DNA from 3 places in the Pseudomonas sp. GCM10022186 genome. Region 3 is predicted to be linked to each of the others. Evidence: predicted binding sites of a transcription regulator. Region 3 holds the regulator's gene; each other region holds the start of a gene.
What was found. Region 3 encodes FliA, which starts transcription of late flagellar genes. Its sites were predicted from a motif close to CTAAAGTTTNNNNNNNNNNNGCCGNTAA; they were not measured.
Positions count from the first base shown of each region.

Region 1 (7,524 bases), on a different contig from region 3:
CGGTGGCGCGCCTGCGGGAACACCCCCATGGCCTCGACCTGGGGCCGCTCAAGCCCAACCTGGTCGGCCGCATCAAGACCTCCAGCGGCAAGGTGGAAGCCGCGCCGGCCATTCTCCTCGCCGACCTCAAGCGCTTCGCCGAACAAGAGGCGCCAAAGGAAGGCGAACTGGTGCTGATCGGACGACGCCACGTGCGCAGCAACAATTCCTGGATGCACAACTACCACCGCCTGGTGAAGGGCAAGCCGCGCCACCAGCTGCTGATGCACCCCAGCGACCTGGAGGCCCGGGGGCTGGTGGACGGGCAGCGGGTGAAGGTGCGCTCCCGTGTCGGGGTGATAGAAGTGGAGGCCGCCGCCAGTGAGGACATGATGCCGGGCGTGGTCAGCCTGCCCCACGGCTGGGGCCATGCGCGTCCCGGTGTGCGTATGGGTATCGCCAGCGAACAGCCAGGGGCCAGCGCCAACGACCTCACCGACGAGCGCCAGCTGGACGCGGTCTCGGGCAATGCGGCGCTCAATGGCGTTCCCGTGGAAGTGGTGGCCGCCTGAAGGCATGCTAAGTCCGAGCAAGCCCCTCGGCTTTCCGCTACAATCCCGCCATCCTGCCGACTCGCCAGTCGGAAAGTTCAGCCGAGGTGCCCAATGGATATCATCGAAACCATCAAAGAGCAGATCGCCAACAACACTGTCCTGCTGTACATGAAAGGCTCGCCGAACGCTCCTCAGTGCGGCTTCTCGGCCCGCGCCGCGCAAGTCCTGATGGCTTGTGGCGAAAAGTTCGCCTACGTCGACATCCTGCAGAACCCGGAAATCCGTGCGAACCTGCCGAAGTACGCCAACTGGCCGACCTTCCCGCAGCTGTGGGTGGCCGGCGAACTGGTTGGCGGCAGCGATATCATGACCGAGATGTTCGAGAAGGGTGAGCTGCAGACCCTGGTCAAGGATGCCGTGAGCAAGGCCGGCGCCTGATCCGTCATCCAATGAAAGAGCCCCGCCAAGTGCGGGGCTCTTTCATTCCGGAAAGTTCTGGTTTATGTCCGGATGCTATTTGCCTATTGGAATAATTCCTCTCCGCTGTTCAACTTCCCAAAAAAGAGCCCCGCATTTGCGGGGCTTCTTGTTCCGGGGCGGATTATTCGTCCATCTGCGATTGCAGGTAGTTTTCCAGTCCGACTTTCTCGATCAGGCCCAACTGGGTTTCCAGCCAGTCGATATGCTCCTCCTCGGACTCGAGGATATCTTCCAGAAGCTCGCGGCTGCCGTAGTCGCCGACGCTTTCGCAGTAGGCGATGGCGGCCTTCAGGTCCGGTACGGCTTGCTGTTCCAGTTTGAGGTCGCTGGCCAGCATTTCCTTGGTGTTTTCACCGATCATCAGCTTGCCAAGGTCTTGCAGGTTGGGAATGCCCTCGAGGAAGAGAATGCGCTTGATCAGCGTGTCCGCATGTTTCATCTCATCGATGGATTCGTGGTACTCGTGGTCGCCCAACTTCTTCAGGCCCCAGTCTTCGTACATGCGGGCGTGCAGGAAATACTGGTTGATCGCAACAAGTTCGTTGCCGAGGATCTTGTTGAGATGCTGTATGACTTTCTTGTCGCCTTTCATGTGCAGTCCTGCCATGGGAAGAGTGGAAGATTATTGAATTTTGATCCTCGAAACTTGGTGTGTCAAATATAAGTCATTGAATTACAAATAAATTTGAATATTAATAAGAACGTTTAACTTCCGCGTTTAACGCCTAAACAGTTGAAAAATAGGCACAAAAAAACCGGACGCCGAGGTCCGGTTTTCGATGTCCCGCCGAGCGGTCAGGCGATGGCGTAGGCCGCAGGGTAGGCGAGGGCCGCCTGGCTGCTCTGCACCTCGGCCAGGGTCTCCTTGACCACCTGCTTGGCCAGGCAAGCGCACTTGCCGCATTGGGTACCCACTTCCAGGGTGTTGCGTACTTCGCGATAGCTGCAGCAGCCTTCGTAGATGGCTTCGCGAATTTGACCGTCAGTGACACCTAGACAGAGACAGACGTACATGGCGACTCGGGACTCAGGAGAGTGGTTGGATGGAAGGGATACTAATAGTAATGAGAATGATTGTCAAAGTTGTGGCTGAAAGGCGCGAAACAGAGGCGTTCCCGGGGGTGCCGGGGCCGGATCGCACAGGCTGACCTGGCAGTCGAAAGCGGTGTGCGGGGGATGTGGCTCGCGTGTATGATTGCGGGTCCTTGCGCAAGCGGGTGTCATGGCGCCGCCACATCGATCGGCCAAGCTGTGGCCCCGGAACCACTGATTACTCATGACAACAGGAGACATGGAATGAGCGTACTCGTAGGCAAGCAGGCTCCGGACTTCACCGTCGCCGCCGTTCTGGGCAATGGCGAAATCGTCGACAGCTTCACCCTGTCCGAGGCCATCAAGGGCAAATACGGCCTGGTGTTCTTCTACCCGCTGGACTTCACCTTCGTCTGCCCGTCCGAGCTGATCGCCCTGGACCACCGCATTCCCGAGTTCAAGGCACGCGGCGTGGAAGTGATCGGTGTTTCGATCGACTCCCACTTCACCCACAACGCCTGGCGTAACACCCCGGTGGACAAGGGCGGCATCGGCCCGGTCAAGTACACCCTGGCTGCCGACATGAAGCACGAGATCGCCAAGGCCTACGACGTCGAGTCCGAAGGCGGCGTGGCTTACCGTGGCGCTTTCCTGATCGACAAGAACGGCGTGGTGCGTTCGCAGATCGTCAACGACCTGCCGCTGGGCCGTAACATGGACGAACTGCTGCGCCTGGTCGATGCCCTGCAGTTCACCGAAGAGCACGGCGAAGTCTGCCCGGCCAACTGGAAGAAAGGCGACAAGGGCATGACCGCTTCGCCGGAAGGCGTTGCCCAGTACCTGGCCGAGAACGCTTCCTCCCTGTAAGCGTTTCGCCAAAGAAAGAAGCCCGGCATCTGCCGGGCTTCTTCGTTTCTGGGCTCTTCGTATGAGCGAGGGGGACGCCGAGTGCTTGCTCGCGAATGTTCGCCAGCAAGCTGGCTCCTGCAAGTCAGTCCTCGTCGTCGATCCAGCCGCCCATTTCCTTCCAGCGGTTGACGATGCCGCAGAACAGCTCGGCGGTCTTCTCGGTGTCGTAGCGCGCCGAGTGGGCCTCGCGGCCGTCGAACTCGATGCCGGCGGCCTGGCAGGCCTTGGCCAGCACGGTCTGGCCATAGGCGAGGCCGGCCAGGGTCGCCGTGTCGAAGCTGGAGAAGGGGTGGAAGGGATTGCGCTTGATGCCGGTGCGGTTCACCGCGGCATTGAGGAAACCGAGGTCGAAGCTGGAGTTGTGGCCGACCAGGATGGCGCGCTTGCAGCCGTTGGCCTTGATCGACTTGCGCAGGCCGCGGAAGATTTCCGTCAGCGCGTGCTCCTCGCTCACCGCCATGCGCAGCGGGTGGTCGAGCTTGATCCCGGTGAACTCCAGCGCGGCCTGCTCGATGTTGGCGCCCTCGAACGGCTCGACGCGGAAGAAGTGGGTGTGGTCCGGATAGAGGAAGCCCTGTTCGTCCATGGCGATGGTGGTCGCGGCGATTTCCAGCAGGGCGTCGGTGGCGGCATTGAAACCGCCGGTCTCCACGTCCACCACCACCGGCAGGTAGCCACGGAAGCGCGCCGCCATGGGGTGGCGCGGGCCGGAGGGCAGGCTGCCGTCCAGTTCGTCGTCGTAGAGGTCCTCGCTCACGCTTGTTCCTCCAGCAGGCGCCAGCGCAGCTTCTCGCCGGCGCGCAGCGGTACCACCATCTGTTCGCCCAGGGGCAGGGTGGCCGGGGCGGTCCATTCCTCGCGCACCAGGGTGATGCGGTCGCTGTTGCGCGGCAGGCCGTAGAAATCCGGGCCGTGGAAGCTGGCGAAGGCTTCCAGCTTGTCCAGCGCATCGCGCTGCTCGAAGGCCTCGGCATAGAGCTCGATGGCGGCGTAGGCGGTGTAGCAGCCGGCGCAGCCGCAGGCGGCTTCCTTGGCGTGCTTGGCGTGGGGCGCCGAGTCGGTGCCGAGGAAGAACTTGGCGCTGCCACTGGTGGCGGCGTCCAGCAGGGCTTCCTGGTGCACGTTGCGCTTGAGGATCGGCAGGCAATAGAAATGCGGACGGATGCCGCCCACCAGCATGTGGTTGCGGTTGTACAGCAGGTGGTGGGCGGTGATGGTGGCGCCGACGTTGGCCGGAGCCGACTGCACGAACTGCACCGCATCGCCGGTGGTGATGTGCTCGAACACCACCTTCAGGGTGGGGAAGCGCTGGACCACGAGGGAGAGGTGCTCGTCGATGAACACCTTCTCACGGTCGAACACGTCGATCTCGCCGCGGGTCACTTCACCGTGGACCAGCAGCAGCATGCCCACTTCGGCCATGGCTTCCAGGGCCGGGAAGATCTTGTCGATGCTGGTGACGCCGGAATCCGAGTTGGTGGTGGCGCCGGCCGGGTAGAGCTTGGCGGCGTGGACGAAGCCGGAAGCCTTGGCGGCGCGGATGTCCTCCGGGCTGGTGCGGTCGGTGAGGTAGAGCACCATCAGCGGCTCGAAGCGGCTGCCGGCCGGGCGGGCGGCCAGGATGCGCTGGCGGTAGGCGTCGGCCTCCTCGGCATTGCGTACCGGGGGTACCAGGTTGGGCATGATGATGGCGCGGCCGAAGGTACGGGCGGCATCGGCGACGGTATTGGCCAGCACGGCACCATCGCGCAGATGGATGTGCCAGTCGTCGGGACGCAGGAGGGTCAAACGGTCGGACATGGGGGGCTTCCAGGCGGGCAGAACTGGGCGAACATGCTACCGGAAAAGCCCTATAGGGGCACGTGGGGCTTGAGCCTGGCTCCGGTCGGGGCGCATTCGGCCCTCAAGTTCTGCCGGCGGGAACCGATATCCAGCAGGAATGCCGCCATTCCCCGTGGAGCCCGCCGTGCGCCAGCGCTATCTCGTCTTCCTGAGCTTGTTCGCCAGCCTGCCGGTCATGGCCGTCACCTTCCAGACGCGCCTGGAAAAGGTGGAATGGAAGGTCGAGGGCGACAAGTTCGAGTGCCGGCTGTCGCAACCCATCACCGACTTCGGTTCCGGCGAGTTCGTGCGCCGTGCGGGCGAGCAGGCCACCTTCCGCCTGAAAGCGCGCGAACGCTGGATGGGCGCCGGCTCCGCCACGCTGCTGGCGGCCGCTGCGCCGTGGCAGCCGGGCCGGGGCGATATCAACCTCGGGGTGGTCAGCGTCGGCGGCGGCGAAGTGCCGTTCAACAGTTCCCAACAGCAGGCCGGGCGCCTGCTCACCGGCCTGCTGGAGGGGCGCAGCCCGGTGGTGCGCCACCGTACCCTGCAGGGCGGCGATGCCCTGGAAGTGCGGCTGCTACCCGTGAGGTTCAACCAGGCCTACCAGGATTACCTGGCCTGTACCGCCAAATTGCTGCCGGTGAACTTCGACCAGGTCAAGCACGTGCAGGTCGGTTTCCCGGGCGGCGGTACCGAACTGGATGAGATGGCCCAAGCCAGGCTGGAGATCATCCTCGACTTCATCAAGGCCGACCCCAGCATCAACCACATCGAAATCGACGGGCATTCCGACAACAGCGGCAACCGCCTGACCAATCGCGACCTCTCCAGGCGCCGCGCCCTGGCGGTCCATGACTATTTCAAGGCCAAGGGTTTTCCCGAGTCGCAGATGGTCATGCGCTTCCACGGCGAACGCTATCCGCTGGCGCCGAACGACAGCTCGGCGAACCGGACCAGGAACCGCCGCGCCACCGTGCAACTGTCCCGCGTGGAGCTGCCTGCGCAAACGCCGGCTGCCGAACCGGCTCCGGCCCCGGCCGAGGCGCCAGCTCCCTCCGCCACGCCCGGTGTTCCGGCGGCCGCGCCTGGTACGCCCGCCGCTGTCCCCGGTATCAGGGAAGAGGCTGCCAGCCCGCAGTCGCCGACTGGCCCCTGAGTCCGCCGCTCGTCGCGCAGCCGACAGAATCTGTCGCCTCGTCGTCATTAGCTGTCGCGCCACTGTAATTTGGCCGCCAGGGCCAGTAGAATCACGGGTTTTTCGTACAACCCCCGTGGAGTTGATGGCATGGCGGACGTGAAGAAGGTTGTCCTGGCTTATTCCGGTGGCCTGGACACCTCGGTGATCCTCAAGTGGCTGCAAGATACCTATAACTGCGAAGTGGTGACCTTCACCGCCGACCTCGGCCAGGGCGAGGAGGTCGAGCCGGCCCGCGCCAAGGCCCAGGCCCTGGGCGTCAAGGAAATCTACATCGACGACCTGCGCGAAGAATTCGTCCGCGACTTCGTCTACCCGATGTTCCGCGCCAACACCATCTATGAAGGCGAGTACCTGCTGGGTACTTCCATCGCCCGTCCGCTGATCGCCAAGCGCCTGATCGAGATCGCCAACGAAACCGGCGCCGACGCCATCTCCCATGGCGCCACCGGCAAGGGCAACGACCAGGTGCGTTTCGAGCTGGGTGCCTACGCCCTCAAGCCCGGCGTGAAAGTCATCGCCCCCTGGCGCGAGTGGGACCTGCTGTCCCGCGAGAAGCTGATGGACTATGCCGAGAAGCACGGCATCCCGATCGAGCGCCACGGCAAGAAGAAGTCGCCGTACTCCATGGACGCCAACCTGCTGCACATCTCCTACGAGGGCGGCGTGCTGGAAGACACCTGGACCGAGCACGAAGAAGACATGTGGCGCTGGACCAAGTCTCCGGAAGCCGCGCCGAACACCCCGACCTACATCGAGCTGACCTACCGCGCCGGCGACATCGTCGCCATCGACGGCAAGGACATGACCCCGGCGCAGGTGCTCACCGAGCTGAACCGCATCGGTGGCGAGAACGGCATCGGCCGCCTCGACATCGTCGAGAACCGCTATGTCGGCATGAAGTCCCGCGGCTGCTACGAGACCCCCGGCGGCACCATCATGCTCAAGGCCCACCGCGCCATCGAGTCCATCACCCTGGACCGCGAAGTGGCTCACCTGAAAGACGAGCTGATGCCCAAGTACGCCAGCCTGATCTACACCGGCTACTGGTGGAGCCCGGAGCGTCTGATGCTGCAGCAGATGATCGACGCCTCCCAGGCCAACGTGAACGGCGTGGTGCGCCTGAAGCTGTACAAGGGCAACGTCATCGTGGTCGGCCGCAAGTCCGACGACTCCCTGTTCGACGCCAACATCGCCACCTTCGAGGACGATGCCGGCGCCTACAACCAGGCCGATGCCGCGGGCTTCATCAAGCTCAATGCCCTGCGCATGCGCATCGCCGCCGGCAAGGGCCGCAAGCTGTTCTGATAAGCTTGTCTGCATGAGCCTACGAACCCCGGCCACGAGCCGGGGTTTGTGTTTATAGCCCGGTACAACGGGCAACCGATGAGGAGCCAACGATGAGACTGCTGCATACCATGCTGCGAGTCGGCGACCTGGACAAATCCATCGCCTTCTACACCGAAGTGCTGGGCATGACCCTGCTGCGACGCAAGGACTATCCGGACGGCCAGTTCACCCTGGCGTTCGTGGGGTACGGCGACGAAGCCC
Region 1 covers NZ_JBHSOU010000052.1:57,188-64,711, forward strand. Annotated here, with positions in the region: gene ACFPU0_RS17415 (molybdopterin oxidoreductase family protein) at 1-551, shown strand, start outside; gene grxD (Grx4 family monothiol glutaredoxin) at 645-971, shown strand; gene bfr (bacterioferritin) at 1,135-1,605, opposite strand; gene ACFPU0_RS17430 (bacterioferritin-associated ferredoxin) at 1,809-2,027, opposite strand; gene ACFPU0_RS17435 (peroxiredoxin) at 2,310-2,912, shown strand; gene rnt (ribonuclease T) at 3,037-3,711, opposite strand; gene pyrC (dihydroorotase) at 3,708-4,754, opposite strand; gene ACFPU0_RS17450 (flagellar protein MotY) at 4,894-5,934, shown strand; gene ACFPU0_RS17455 (argininosuccinate synthase) at 6,064-7,281, shown strand; gene gloA (lactoylglutathione lyase) at 7,374-7,524, shown strand, end outside.
Region 1: the regulator FliA is predicted to act here: its motif matches at 4,857-4,884, upstream of ACFPU0_RS17450 (flagellar protein MotY).

Region 2 (7,524 bases), on a different contig from region 3:
GCGCAGGGTGCCGCCCAGGGGCGCGTGCACCCGGTGGTAGTCCTTGGGCGAGAGGTAGACGGTGGCGAACTCGCCACCCATGAAGGGTGCCGCGCGCTCGGCGTCGCCACCCAGCAGCTCCAGCACGCTGAAGCTGTGCCCCTTGGCCTGGAAGCAGCGGCCGTGCTCGATCGGGCCGAGCTGGCTGATGGCGCCGTCGGCCGGGCAGAGAATGGCGCCGGGCGTCTCGTCCAGCGGCCGCGCGCCGGGTTTCAGGGCGCGGGTGAAAAAGGCGTTGAAGTGTTCGTAGGCGCTGACGTCCTCGACCAGCGCTTCACTCATGTCCACCTGGTAGCGCTTGGCGAACCAGGCGGTGAAGGCGTTCTTGAACCAGCGTACGCGGCATTCGGCGATGCAGCCGGCCGCGCGGGAAACCAGGTTATGGGGCAGCAGGTACTGGCCGATGAGGAAAAGGCGTTCTTTCATTGGGTTTCCTTGGCGGTGGGGCCTCAGAGTTCTACGGGGGTATCCGGATGGTTGCCCCACTCGGACCAGGAACCGGCGTAACCCTTGACCCGGGGATAGCCGAGAGCCTTGGCGACCAGGTAGGTGAAGCCCGAGCGGTGGTGGGTGTGGCAGTGGGTGACGATTTCCTTGTCCGGGGTGATGCCCAGGGACTGGAGTATTTCCGCCATGTCGGTGCGGATGCGCAGGGCGCGGGCCGGGTCCATGCCGGCGGTCCATTCGAAGTTGACCGCGCCGGGGATATGTCCGCCCTTGGCCGCCAGTACCTTGGTGCCGTTGTACTCGCCGGGGCCACGTGCGTCCCAGATCGCCAGGTCGGCGGCGCCGAGGCGGCCTTGCAGGTATTCGCGGGTGGCGGTGGGCTCGTCGTGCAGGGTCAGGTCGAGCGGGCCGCCGACCGGCGCGGGCACGGCTTCGCCGGTTTCGCGGCCTTCGGCCAGCCAGGCATGCAGGCCGCCGTTCAGGTAGTGGTAGTGCGGGTGGCCGATCACATCCAGCAGCCAGATGAAGCGCCCGGCCCAGCCGCCGCCTTCATCGTCGTACACCACATAGGTGGCATCGCTGCGGTGGCCGAGTTCGCCGAACAGCGCCTCGAGGTCGGCCTTGGCCGGCAGCAGGCCCGGGGCGGGCGGTTGGCCGAGCTGGGTGCGCTTCGGGTCGACGAAGCGGGCGCCCGGGATATGGCCGGCGGCGTAGCGGGCGGCGCTGGTGAGATCGACCAGGATCAGCGCGTCGTTACCCAGCAGGGGCGCCAGGTCAGCCGGCTCGATTACCAGCGGCAGGTTGGAGAAGGCGGACATGGAAGCCTCCATGGGCATTGGCAAAGTGGCGGATTGTAAACGGAAAGCCTAGCGGCCGCGTCTGGCGAAGCTCACCAGGGCCCGCTCGATGCACTGGGCGGTCTTGGCGAAGGCGCGCAGGCTGAGCTCGGCGAAGGGTGCCCCATCCTGGTCGGCCACCACCAGCATGGCCACGCGACCATTCACCGCCAGGGAGCGCAGCAGCAGGTGGTCGCCCGGGAACAGGCTCTTCAGCTGGCCCGGCAGCAGCGCCGAAAACTGCGCCATGTTGTCCGGACCCAGGCGCAATTGCGCGGGTTGGCTGAGCAGGCGGCGCAGCACCTGGCTCTGCATGGGATCGAGTTGCAGCCCATTGGCCTCCGTGGGCAGGCCGGCCTGTTGCCGGGCTTGCAGGCGGCTGTGGTCGCGGTCGGCCAGCAACACCAGTACCCGGCGCATGCCGCCGCTCTGCAGCGCATCGCGAGCGCAGGCGCTGAGTTGCACCACATTGGCGAAAGGACTGGGGGTGCGGATCAGTTCGGCGCAATGGCGGCGCCAGTCTTCCAGGGCCGCGGAGGTGGGAGCCGGCGCGGCGACCGGTTCGCGGCTCAGTCGATGCCGGTTCCAGGGCCAAAGCAGCGCCTGTGCCGGGTGCCACAGGTCGCCCCGGGCATGCAGGCGCCCGCTCTGTGCGGCCTGCTGATGTACCAGTTGCTGCAATTCGTCCAGCGGTACCTTCATGAACAGGCCGGTGAGGCGTTGCCAGCGCAGGCTGTGCCCGCCGCTCCAGCCCGCATGGGCGGAAATCGCCAGGCCGTTGGCCAGCAGGATCGTGTTGCCCGGCTGGGTCAGCCAGCGGCTCAGGCTGGGGTTGGCATCCAGTTGCTGCTGCTGGTGCAGCGGTTGTTCGTTGTGGCGGGCGATGTGCAGGGCCTTGACCAGCAGGCGGCGGTCGTCGTTCAGCAGGCGATAGCCCTGGATGATCCAGTCGGGCAGCTTCCAGTGTTCCGCCAGCGCCTGGCAAAGCCGCAGCAGGGGTACGCCAAGCAGTTCGCGTTCCACCTTGGCGGCCGGCTCGCCTTCGCCCAGCACGCGTTTCTCCCAGATGGCGAACAGCTCCGGGTGGCTCGCCAGCAACGGCCAGAGTGGCGAAAGGAACAGCAGGCTGCACCAGTGGATTTCCTGCCAGAGACGCGCCAGGCGGACGGCGAACAGGCCATTGGCCTGCTGGGCGGCGTGCTGGCCGATCAGCTGCAGCTGGCGCAGGGATTGGGGAATCTCCTGCTCGGCGACGGCGGGCAGGCGATTGAGCAGGATCTCCGCGCGCTTCAGGCCGAGGCGGCTGAGGGCGACCTCCAGGCTCTCCGCCGGACTGCTCAGCAGGTTGCCGGTCGCGTTGGCCTCCCGCAGCAGGCTGAGGGCGAGGGCGGGACTGTCCTGGGTCAGTTCCGCGATGTCGCGCAGAGAGCGGCGGTTGTCGCCCAGGGCGCGACGGACCCTTTCATGGGCGGCGGCGGGCACGGGCAGGCGCACCCCGTCGAGGTGCCTGATCCAGCCGTCGAGGCTACGTGGCATGGGCTTTGCGGTTGACATAGAAGGGCCGCCAATCTGGCTTTTCGCCTGAACAGGCTATAGTCTGGCGCATATTTTCCGATAATTAGAAGGGGCTCTTTCATAACCCTTTCTACTGACTCCTCCAATCTTCCTCCTATGGCAAAAATCCTCGGCATCATCGTCGTGTTCGCCAGCGTGCTCGGCGGCTACCTCCTGTCTCACGGCAAACTCGCCGCGCTGATCCAGCCTTTCGAAGTGATGATCATCGGCGGCGCCGCGCTGGGGGCCTTCCTCCAGGCCAACCCCGGCAGCACCACGATGGTGGTGTTCAAGAAGTCGCTGAAGATGTTCGGCTCGCGCTTCACCCACGGTTTCTACCTCGAAGTGCTGCGCCTGCTCTACGAGATCCTCAACAAGAGCCGCCGGGAAGGGATGATGGCCATCGAGGCCGATATCGAGGATGCCGCCGCCAGCCCGATCTTCAGCAAGTACCCCTCGATCCTCCGGGACGAGCGGATGACCGCCTATATCTGCGACTACCTGCGCATCATGTCCTCCGGCAACATGGCCCCCCACGAGCTGGAAGGCCTGTTCGACATGGAGCTGGCCAGCCTGAAGGAAGAGCTGGAGCACCCGTCCCACGCGGTCAACCGCATCGCTGACGGACTGCCGGGCTTCGGTATCGTCGCCGCGGTGCTGGGCATCGTGGTCACCATGGCCATGCTGGGCGAAGCCGAGCAGGCCGCCCTCGGCCAGCACGTGGGCGCGGCGCTGGTGGGGACATTCCTCGGCATCCTCGCGGCCTACGGCTTCTTCGGCCCGCTGGCGGTTTCCCTGGAGCATGATGCCCGCGAGGAGCTGAACGTGTTCGAGGCCATCAAGGCCTGCCTGGTGGCTTCGGCATCCGGGATGCCACCGTCCCTGGCGGTGGAGTTCGGCCGCAAGACGCTGTTCCCGGCGCACCGCCCGAGCTTCAGCGAACTGGAGCAGGCCGTACGCGGCAGCTGAAGGCTGAACCATGGAGAACAACCAGCCGATCATCGTCAAGCGGGTCAAGCGCTACGCAGCCGGCCATCACGGTGGCGCCTGGAAGATCGCCTTCGCGGACTTCGCCACGGCGATGATGGCGTTTTTCCTGGTGCTCTGGCTGATGTCCTCGGCCACGCCGGAGCAGAAGAAGGCCATCTCCGGCTACTTCAAGGACCCCATCGGCTTCACTGAAAGCGCCAGTCCCTACGTCATCGACCTCGGCGGCACGCCGACGCCGGCGCCCGACCGTACCCTCAATCCGGAATTGAAGGATGCCCCCGACTCCCAGGAGGCCGCGGTGGATTCGTCCGACAACCAGCAGGTGGACGCCAGCCAGGTGGAGACCCTGGCCGAACAGATCGAGCGGGAACGCCTGGAACTGTTGTTGCAGGAGCTGCAGAACAAGGTCGAAGAGAACCCCGAGCTGCGCAAGTTCAAGGACCAGATCCTCTTCGAGATCACCCAGGACGGCCTGCGTATCCAGATCATGGACGCCGCCAACCGGCCCATGTTCGACCTCGGTAGCGCACGCCTGCAGCCCTATTTCGAGGACATCCTGCTGATCCTCGCCGAGACCATCAAGGCGGTGCCGAACAAGATCAGCATCAGCGGCCATACCGACGCCAAGCCCTACTCCGGCGATGGCGAGTTCGGCAACTGGGAGCTGTCCGCCGGACGTGCCAACGCGGCGCGGCGCGCCCTGATCGCCGGCGGCTATCCGGAACAACAGGTGGCGCGGGTGGTGGGCTATGCCTCGTCGGCCCTGTTCGACCGCAAGGACCCCTTCAATCCGGTCAACCGCCGTATCGACATCATCGTCCTGACCAGGAAGGCCCAGCGCGCCATCGAGGGCGAGCAGGGCGAGGGCGACAAGCCCGCCGCTCCCGAGCCGGCTCCTGCCGTCGCGCCCCAGGCTCCCGCGGACGCCTCTACGGCTCCCGCACAACCGCGCGAGCTGCGGCAGAAGCTGAATATTTTCGAGGACGGTGCGCTGAAGCTGGATGAGCCCAATGGGCAGTGATCCGCACACGAACTAAAAGGCCACGCAATGCGTGGCCTTTCCGTTTCATGGGAGCTCGCGGGTAGGGTGCGCTGCGCGCACCAGCAACTCCGCGCAGGGTTTCCGGTGCGCGCAGCGCACTCTACGTGGAGTCGTTCCCCGCTTTCTGTCAGGCATGAAGCGCTCAGTACTCGTCCTGCGGCAGGCTGGCGAGGATATGCCGGTAGCTGGCCATGCGCTGCGGGTGCACGCGACCGTCTTCCAGGGCCTTGAGCAGCGCGCAGCCGGGCTCGCGATCGTGCTTGCAGTCGCGGAAGCGACAGGTGCCGAGCAGTTCGTTGAATTCGATGAAGCCCGCCTCGACGTCGTCGCGGCTGACATGGCCCAGGCCGAATTCGCGAATGCCGGGGGAGTCGATCAGCTCGCCGCCGCCGGGGAAGTGGAACAGGCGCGCCGTGGTGGTGGTGTGGGTGCCCTTGCCGGTGAGTTCGGAAAGGGCGCCGACCCGGGTGTCCACGCCCGGCAGCAGGCTGTTGACCAGGGACGACTTGCCCACCCCGGACTGGCCGACGAACACGCTGATATGCCCGTCGAGCCGTGCCATCAGGTCCTCCATGCCGCCGCCCTGGCGCGCCGAGACTTCCAGCAAGGGGTAGCCCAGCTGGCGGTAGATGCCGAGCAAGTCGTCGAGCATGGCGCTGTTCTGGTCGTCCACCAGGTCGGCCTTGTTCAGCAGCAGCAGGGGGTGGATGCCGGCGTGCTCGGCGGCCACCAGATAGCGGTCGATCAGGTTGGCATGGGGTTCGGGCAGCGGGGCGAAGACGATGACGATCTGGTCGACGTTGGCCGCCACCGGCTTGAGCACCCCGCGCATGTCCGGGCGGCACAGCTCCGAGCTGCGCGGCAGCTGCGCGACGATCACGCCGCTGCCCTGATTGCCGGCACGCCAGACCACGCGGTCGCCGGTGACCAGTGGCGGCAGGTTGGCGCGCAGGTGGCAGCGCATCACCTCGCCGACGTGCTCGCCCTCCAGGGCTTCCACCTCGACCTGGACGCCGAAGTGGGCGATCACCAGGCCGGTCTGCTCGGGGCCGAGGTCGCCACCCTCGAGTTCCTCGAGGGCGCGGGACTCCCGCTTGGCCGCGCGCGCCGCGCGCTCTTCCTGGATCTTCTCGATGCGCCAGCTCTGCCGGCGGGTCAGTTGGCGTTTGGCCATGGTGGGTCCGCTTGGAAAAAACCGCGCGAGTTTAGCACGCAGCCCGCAGCAGCAGGCTCTAAGCTAGAATGCGTGCCCCGCCCTGGAGACACGACATGCAGAACGCCTTGAACCTGATCTGGATCGATCTGGAAATGACCGGCCTGAACCCGGACACGGACGTCATCATCGAGATGGCCACCATAGTCACCGACAGTGAACTCAACGTGCTCGCCGAGGGGCCGGTCATCGCCATCCACCAGAGCGACGAGGTCCTCGCCGGGATGGACGAGTGGAATACCCGCCAGCACGGCCAGAGCGGCCTGACCCAGCGGGTGCGCGAGAGCCGCATCGGCACTGCCGAAGCCGAGGCCCAGACCCTGGCCTTCCTCGAGCAGTGGGTGCCCAAGGGCAAGTCGCCGATCTGCGGCAACAGCATCTGCCAGGACCGCCGCTTCCTCTATCGCCAGATGCCGCAGCTGGAGGCCTACTTCCACTACCGCAACCTGGATGTCTCCACTCTCAAGGAGCTGGCCGCGCGCTGGGCGCCGGCGGTACGCGACGGGGTGAAGAAAAGCAGCAGCCACCTGGCCATGGACGATATCCGCGATTCCATCGCCGAGCTGCGGCACTACCGCGAGCACTTCATCAAGGTCTGATTCAGCCCGCGCTTGCCCCGTGGCGGGCAAGCGCCCACTGCACATGCTCGCGCACCAGTGCCGACGGGTGCTCGCGGCGCAGGCGCAGGGCTTCCAGTACCGGAATGCTGGTCGGCGCATTGCCCAGGCCCACCGCCAGGTTGCGTAGCCAGCGCTCGTAGCCGGCGCGGCGCAGGGGCGAACCTTCCGTGCGGCTGAGGAACTCCTCTTCGCTCCAGCGGAACAGTTCGGCCAGCTCGGCGTTGTCCAGGCCGTGGCGTGGCTGGAAGTCGCCTTCGCCGGTTGTGCGGGCGAAGCGGTTCCAGGGGCAGACCATCTGGCAATCGTCACAGCCGAACACGCGGTTGCCGATCAGCGGCCGCAGCTCTTCGGGGATGCTGCCTTTGTACTCGATGGTCAGATAGGAGATGCAGCGCCGCGCATCCAGCTGATAGGGGCCGACGAAAGCGGCGGTGGGGCAGATGTCCAGGCAGGCCGAGCAGCGCCCGCAATGCTCGCTGCCATGGGGCTCGTCCACCGGCAGCGGCGCGTCGACGAACAGCTCGCCAAGGAAGAAGTAGCTGCCGGCCTTGCGATTGAGCACCAGGGTGTTCTTGCCGATCCAGCCCAGGCCCGCCTGTTCGGCGATGGCCTTCTCCAGTACCGGCGCGCTGTCGACGAAGGCGCGATAGCTGAAGGGGCCGATGGCTTTTTCGATGCGCTCGGCCAGGTGCTGCAGGCGCTTGCGGATCAGCTTGTGGTAGTCGCGGCCCAGGGCGTAGCGCGAGACGTAGGCCTTTTCCGGCTGGCCGAGGACCTTGGCCA
Region 2 covers NZ_JBHSOU010000044.1:63,779-71,302, forward strand. Annotated here, with positions in the region: gene asd (archaetidylserine decarboxylase) at 1-465, opposite strand, end outside; gene rhdA (thiosulfate sulfurtransferase) at 489-1,304, opposite strand; gene ACFPU0_RS15035 (HDOD domain-containing protein) at 1,353-2,876, opposite strand; gene motA (flagellar motor stator protein MotA) at 2,994-3,845, shown strand; gene motB (flagellar motor protein MotB) at 3,856-4,887, shown strand; gene rsgA (small ribosomal subunit biogenesis GTPase RsgA) at 5,051-6,082, opposite strand; gene orn (oligoribonuclease) at 6,178-6,720, shown strand; gene queG (tRNA epoxyqueuosine(34) reductase QueG) at 6,722-7,524, opposite strand, start outside.
Region 2: the regulator FliA is predicted to act here: its motif matches at 2,913-2,940, upstream of motA (flagellar motor stator protein MotA).

Region 3 (7,524 bases):
GCGCGACGAGTACAAGGACACCGAGGGCAAGCCCGAGGTGAAGTCGCGCATCCGCCGCCTGCAGCGGGAAATGGCCGAGCGCCGCATGATGGCCGCCGTGCCCGAGGCCGACGTGGTCATCACCAACCCGACCCACTTCGCCGTGGCGCTGAAGTACGACGCCGACAAGGGCGGCGCGCCGCTGTTGCTGGCCAAGGGCAGCGACTTCACCGCGCTGAAGATCCGCGAGATCGCCCAGGAGAGCCAGGTGACGGTACTGGAGTCCCCGGCCCTGGCGCGGGCGGTCTACTACTCCACCGAACTGGACCAGGAAATCCCTGCCGGCCTCTACCTGGCGGTGGCCCAGGTGCTGGCCTACGTCTACCAGCTCAAGCAGTTCCGTGCCGGCCGCGGCAAACGCCCGGCGCCGCTCCACGACCTGCCGATTCCGGCGGAGTTGCGCCGGGATGAGTGATGGTCATCCCGGGTGGACGCTTTTGTGGGGGCGAATTCATTCGCTAAGCAGGCCGAAGGCCTGCCCTGCAGAGTCCGATGGGGCAGCTTCGCTGCCCTTAGCGAATGAATTCGCCCCCACAGGAAAAAGCTCCCCACTCCCATGACTCAACCCATTGGCCAAGTTGGAAGGCTTCTTGCACAAGCGGGCTGATGTCATGTTCAGGCGTCAAAAGATTGGATGCGGAGCGGAGTTCCGCGAAGGGGTAGGGGAGCAACAGTGGATCGTACGCAACTGATCGGCAATGTCCGCGACAACCTGATGGGCATGGGCCGTGGCAACCTCGGGGTGCCGCTGCTGGTGCTGGTCATGCTGGGCATGATGACGCTGCCGGTGCCGCCCTTCCTGTTGGACGTGTTCTTCACCTTCAACATCGCCCTGTCCATCGTCGTGCTGCTGGTCTGCGTCTACGCCATGCGCCCGCTGGACTTCGCCGTGTTCCCCACCATCCTGCTGGTGGCGACCCTGCTGCGCCTGGCGCTGAACGTGGCCTCCACCCGTGTGGTGCTGCTCCATGGCCAGGACGGCCACGATGCCGCCGGCAAGGTGATCCAGGCCTTCGGCGACGTGGTGGTGGGCGGCAACTATGTGGTCGGCATCGTGGTCTTCGCGATCCTGATGATCATCAACTTCGTGGTGGTCACCAAGGGCGCCGGGCGCATTTCCGAGGTGAGCGCGCGCTTCACCCTGGACGCCATGCCCGGCAAGCAGATGGCCATCGACGCCGACCTCAACGCCGGGCTGATCGACCAGGCCGAAGCCAAGAAGCGCCGTACCGAGGTGTCCCAGGAGGCCGATTTCTACGGCTCCATGGACGGTGCCAGCAAGTTCGTCCGCGGCGATGCCATCGCCGGTCTGCTGATCCTCTTCATCAACCTGATCGGCGGCATGGCCATCGGCATGCTGCAGCACGGCATGAGCTTCGGCGACGCCGGGCGCATCTACTCCCTGCTGACCATCGGCGACGGCCTGGTGGCGCAGATCCCCTCGCTGCTGCTGTCCACCGCGGCGGCCATCATGGTCACCCGGGTGTCCACCTCCGAGGACATGGGCCAGCAGGTCAACCGCCAGATGTTCGCCTCGCCCAAGGCGCTGGCGGTGTCCGCCGCCATCCTCATCGCCATGGGCCTGGTGCCGGGCATGCCGCACGTGTCTTTCGTCGGCCTCGGCCTGATCGCCGCCGGCGGCGCCTGGTGGATCTGGCAGAAGCAGAAGAAGGCCAAGGAAGAAGCGGTGCAGGAAGAGAAGCGCCAACAGGAGCTGCTGCCCGCCCAGCGTGCCCAGGAAACCAAGGAGCTGGGCTGGGACGACGTCACCCCGGTGGACCTGGTGGGGCTGGAAGTGGGTTACCGGCTGATCCCCCTGGTGGACCGCAACCAGGGTGGCCAGCTGCTGGCGCGGATCAAGGGCGTGCGCAAGAAGCTGTCCCAGGAGATGGGCTTCCTGATGCCCTCGGTGCATATCCGCGACAACCTCGACCTGTTGCCCAACGCCTATCGCCTGACCCTGATGGGCGTCAGCGTGGCCGAGGCGGAGGTCTACCCGGATCGCGAACTGGCGATCAACCCCGGCCAGGTGTTCGGCACCCTCAACGGCGTGGCCGCCAAGGATCCGGCGTTCGGCCTGGAAGCGGTGTGGATAGACGCCAGCCAGCGCGACCAGGCGCAGTCCCTCGGCTACACGGTGGTGGATGCCAGTACCGTGGTCGCCACCCACCTCAACCAGGTCCTGCACAAGCACGCCCACGAGCTGCTCGGCCACGAGGAAGTCCAGCAGCTCATGCAACTGCTGGCCAAGAGCTCGCCGCGCCTGGCCGAGGAGCTGGTGCCGGGCATGGTCTCGCTGTCCACCCTGCTCAAGGTGCTCCAGGCGCTGCTGCAGGAGCAGGTACCGGTGCGCGACATCCGCACCATCGCCGAAGCCATCGCCAACCTGGCGCCCAAGAGTCAAGATCCCGCCGCGCTGGTGGCGGCGGTTCGCGTGGCGCTGGCCCGCGCCATCGTGCAAAGCATTGTGGGACTAGAGCCGGAGCTGCCCGTGATCACCCTGGAACCCAGGTTGGAACAGATATTGCTGAATAGCCTGCAGAAGGCCGGGCAGGGTTCGGAAGATGGCGTTCTCCTCGAACCCGGCATGGCCGAGAAGCTGCAACGTTCCCTGGTGGAAGCGGCGCAGCGCCAGGAAATGCTCGGCAAGCAGGCGATCCTGCTGGTGGCCGGGCCGATCCGGGCGATGATGTCGCGCTTCGCAAGGCTCGCCGTGCCGACCATGCACGTACTGGCCTACCAGGAAATACCGGACAACAAGCAGGTCACCATAGTCGCGACTGTGGGGCAGAACTAACCGAGGTCAAGGGCCATGCAGGTCAAACGCTTCTTCGCCGCCGATATGCGTCAAGCCATGAAGCTGGTGCGTGATGAACTGGGCGCGGATGCCGCCATCATCGGCACTCGCCGGGTGGCCGGCGGTGTCGAGCTGACCGCCGCACTGGATTACCCGCTGCCCGCCCCGGCGCCGAGCAAGCCCAACCCGGCCCTCGAATCCGAGCTGCGCAAGACCCAGGCACGCATCGCCGAGGCCCAGGCCGAGCTGACCACCCGCGCCCTGGCCGACGCCGGCAAGGACCGTCAATTGTTCGCCGGCGAGCCGCTGACCGCCATCGAGTCGGAGCTGCCGGAATCGGCCCTGGCCGCCGCCATGAGCCGCCCGCGCCCGGCCGCCCGCCCAGCGGAGCCGGTCAGCGCGCCGCAGCCCGCCAACCTGGACCAGGCCGCCCTGGACGCCATGCGTTTCGAGCTGAGCGGCCTGCGTGAACTGATCGAAGTGCAGCTGGGCTCCATCGCCTGGGGCCAGATGCAGAGCCGCCGTCCGCAGCAGGCCAGCCTCTGGCGCCGCCTGCAGCGCATGGGCCTGCCGGCCGACCTGGGCCGCGCCCTGCTGGACAAGGTGGCCGGCGTCAACGAACCGCGCCAGGCCTGGCGCATGCTGCTGGCGCATCTGGCCCACGCCATCCGCACGCCGCAGCAGGAGCCGCTGGAAGAGGGTGGGGTGATCGCCCTGGTCGGCCCGGCCGGCATGGGCAAGACCACCACCCTGGCCAAGCTGGCCGCGCGCTACGTGCTCAAATACGGCGCCCAGAGCGTCGCCCTGGTGAGCATGGATGCCTTCCGCATCGGCGCCCAGGAGCAACTCAAGACCCTCGGCCGCATCCTCAACGTGCCGGTGACCCTGGTGGACCCGGGCCAGTCCCTGACCCAGGCCCTGGCGCCGCTGGCGCGCAAGCGTGTGGTGCTGGTCGACACCGCCGGCCTGCCGGCCAACGACCCGGCCCTGGCCATGCAGCTCGAAGCCCTGGCCAGCCGGACCATCAATGCGAAGAATTATCTGGTGATGGCAGCCACCAGCCAGAGCCAGGTGCTCAAGGCGGCCTACCACAGTTACAAGCGTTGCGGCCTGGCTGGCTGCATCATTACCAAGGCGGACGAAGCGGCCAGCCTGGGCGAGGTTCTGGGGCTGGCTATCGGCCAGCATCTCCCGGTAGCCTATCTGGCCGATGGGCCGCGAATTCCGGATGATCTGCAGGTTCCCCGCAGCCACCAGCTGGTAAGCCGTGCGGTCAGCCTGCAGGCGGCGGAAGACCCGAGCGAGGAAGCCATGGCCGAGCTGTTCGCCGGCCTCTACCAGAATCCGGCGCGCCGCGCCGGTTGAAGCATTCATTGCGCCGCCCTGGATTGGGTGGCGCCAGACAGCCAAGTGGCCCAGTCGATCTGAGACAAGGTATTTGAAATGGGAAGTATGCATCCCGTACAGGTGATCGCGGTGACCGGCGGCAAGGGTGGCGTCGGCAAGACCAACGTGTCGGTGAACCTCTCGCTGGCGCTGGCCGATCTCGGTCGTCGCGTCATGTTGCTGGACGCCGACCTGGGCCTGGCCAACGTCGACGTCCTGCTCGGCCTCACCGCCAAGCGCACCCTGGCCGATGTGATCAATGGCGAATGCGACCTGCGCGACGTGCTGTTGCAGGGGCCGGGGGGCATCCGCATCGTCCCGGCCGCCTCCGGCACCCAGAGCATGGTGCAGCTTTCGCCCATGCAGCACGCCGGCCTGATCCAGGCCTTCAGCGATATCAGCGACAACCTCGACGTGCTGGTGATCGACACCGCCGCCGGCATCGGCGATTCGGTGGTCAGCTTCGTCCGCGCGGCCCAGGAAGTGATAGTGGTGGTCTGCGACGAGCCAACCTCCATCACCGACGCCTACGCGCTGATCAAGCTGCTCAACCGCGACTACGGCATGAGCCGTTTCCGCGTGCTGGCCAACATGGCCCACAGCCCGCAGGAAGGGCGCAACCTCTTCGCCAAGCTGACCAAGGTCACCGACCGTTTCCTCGACGTCGCCCTGCAATACGTCGGCGCCGTTCCCTACGACGAGTCCGTGCGCAAGGCCGTGCAGAAGCAGCGCGCGGTCTATGAAGCCTTCCCGCGCTCGAAGTGCTCGCTGGCCTTCAAGGCCATCGCGCAAAAGGTCGACAGCTGGCCGCTGCCGGCCAATCCGCGGGGCCACCTGGAGTTCTTCGTCGAGCGGCTGGTCAAGCAGCCGTCCGCGGAAAACCCCGTATGACACCCGCAACCGGACTGCGCATGTACGGCAAGGCCCAGGCAAGGGACTCGCAGCATCAGCTGATCGAGCGCTATGCCCCCCTGGTCAAGCGCATCGCCTATCACCTGCTGGCGCGCCTGCCGGCCAGCGTGCAGGTGGAGGACCTGATGCAGTCCGGGATGATCGGCTTGCTCGAAGCCTCGAAGAAATACGATGGCAGCAAGGGCGCCAGCTTCGAGACCTATGCCGGCATCCGCATCCGCGGCGCCATGCTCGACGAGGTGCGCAAGGGCGATTGGGCGCCGCGTTCGGTGCACCGCAACACCCGCATGGTGAGCGATGCGATCCGCGCCATCGAAGCGCGTACCGGCCGCGACGCTAAAGATCAGGAGGTCGCTGCCGAACTTCAATTGAGTCTCGAAGACTACTACGGCATCCTGAGCGACACCTTGGGCAGCCGCCTGTTCAGCTTCGACGACCTGTTGCAGGACGGCGAGCATGGCGGGGTGCACGAGGACGCCGGTGTCACCCAACTTTCGCCCTCCAACGAGCTGGAAGAAGAACGCTTCCAGGCCGCGCTGGCCGACGCCATCGCGAACCTGCCGGAGCGCGAGCGCCTGGTGCTGGCGCTGTACTACGACGAAGAATTGAACCTGAAGGAAATCGGTGAAGTGCTGGGGGTCAGCGAGTCGCGGGTCAGCCAGTTGCACAGCCAGTGCGCGGCACGCCTGCGCGCGCGGCTGGGCGAATGGCGCGCACGCTGAATGGCACACCGCTTCCAGATTTGAACGGCGCACCCGGCAAGAGGGGCGTTTGAGACTGTACGGAGGTCGACTTGGACAAGAATATGAAAATCCTCATCGTTGACGATTTCTCGACGATGAGACGCATCATCAAGAACCTCTTGCGCGACTTGGGTTTCACCAATACCGCCGAAGCCGATGACGGCACCACGGCGCTGCCGATGCTGCACAGCGGTAATTTCGACTTCCTCGTGACCGACTGGAACATGCCCGGCATGACCGGCATCGACCTGCTGCGCGCCGTACGTGCCGACGAGCGCCTGAAGCACCTGCCGGTGCTGATGGTGACCGCCGAAGCCAAGCGCGACCAGATCATCGAGGCGGCCCAGGCCGGTGTGAACGGCTATGTGGTCAAGCCTTTCACCGCCCAGGTGCTGAAAGAAAAAATCGAGAAGATCTTCGAGCGGGTCAACGGCTGATGCCAGCCGCGAGGGCACCATGGAGCAGAACGAAACCCTGCTGGGAGACTTCGAGTCGACCCTGAAAGTCCGTGCGCGGGAGCTGGTGGAAAGCCTGGAGAGAGGCAACTTCACCGACGCCGTGCAACTTATCCACGAACTCAATCACGTCCGTGATCGCGGCCTCTACCAGGAAGTCGGCAAGCTCACACGCGAACTGCACAACGCCATCGTCAATTTCCAGATCGACCCGCACTTGCCCCACGCCCAGGAAATGTCGCAGATCGCCGACGCGACCGACCGCCTGGGCTATGTGGTGCAGATGACCGAGAAGGCCGCCAACCGCACCATGGACCTGGTGGAGGAGAGCGCGCCGCTGCTGGGCGGGCTGGGCGACGAAGCCCGGCAGCTGGGCGAGGAGTGGGGGCGCTTCATGCGCCGGGAAATCGGCGTGGACGGCTTCCGCGACCTGGCCCGCCGCATCGAGCAGTTCCTGGCGCGCAGCCAGCGGGACAGCGATGCGTTGTCCGCCAAGCTCAACGACATCCTGCTGGCCCAGGACTACCAGGACCTCACCGGCCAGGTGATCAAGCGCGTGACCCAGCTGGTCACCGAGGTGGAGAGCAACCTGGTCAAGCTGGTGCTGATGGCCAGCCAGGTGGATCGCTACGCCGGCATCGAGCACGACCACGCCCTGCTGCGCGCCGAGCTGGAACAACAAAAAAATCCTTCCAGGGGTGAAGGTCCGCAGATCCATGCCGATAAACGGGAAGACGTGGTGTCCGGCCAGGACGACGTCGACGATCTGCTATCCAGCCTTGGGTTTTAGGGAGCGCTCATATGAGCTTCGACGCCGATGAAGAAATCCTCCAGGACTTCCTGGTAGAGGCCGGCGAGATTCTGGAGCAACTGTCCGAGCAGCTGGTCGAGCTGGAAAGCCGCCCGGACGACATGGACCTGCTCAACGCGATTTTCCGTGGTTTCCATACCGTCAAGGGCGGCGCCGGCTTCCTCCAGCTCAATGCCCTGGTGGAGTGCTGTCACATCGCCGAGAACGTCTTCGATATCCTGCGCAAGGGCGAACGCCGCGTGGATGCCGAGTTGATGGACGTGGTGCTGCAGGCCCTGGATACGGTCAACGAGATGTTCAGCGAGGTGCGCGAGCGCAGCGAACCGACACCCGCCACCCCCGCATTGCTGGCCGCGCTGTCGCGCCTGGCCGAGCCGGGCG
Region 3 covers NZ_JBHSOU010000028.1:165,943-173,466, reverse strand. Annotated here, with positions in the region: gene flhB (flagellar biosynthesis protein FlhB) at 1-454, shown strand, start outside; gene flhA (flagellar biosynthesis protein FlhA) at 713-2,836, shown strand; gene flhF (flagellar biosynthesis protein FlhF) at 2,852-4,201, shown strand; gene fleN (flagellar synthesis regulator FleN) at 4,280-5,113, shown strand; gene fliA (RNA polymerase sigma factor FliA) at 5,110-5,856, shown strand; gene ACFPU0_RS12855 (chemotaxis response regulator CheY) at 5,940-6,314, shown strand; gene ACFPU0_RS12850 (protein phosphatase CheZ) at 6,334-7,122, shown strand; gene ACFPU0_RS12845 (chemotaxis protein CheA) at 7,134-7,524, shown strand, end outside.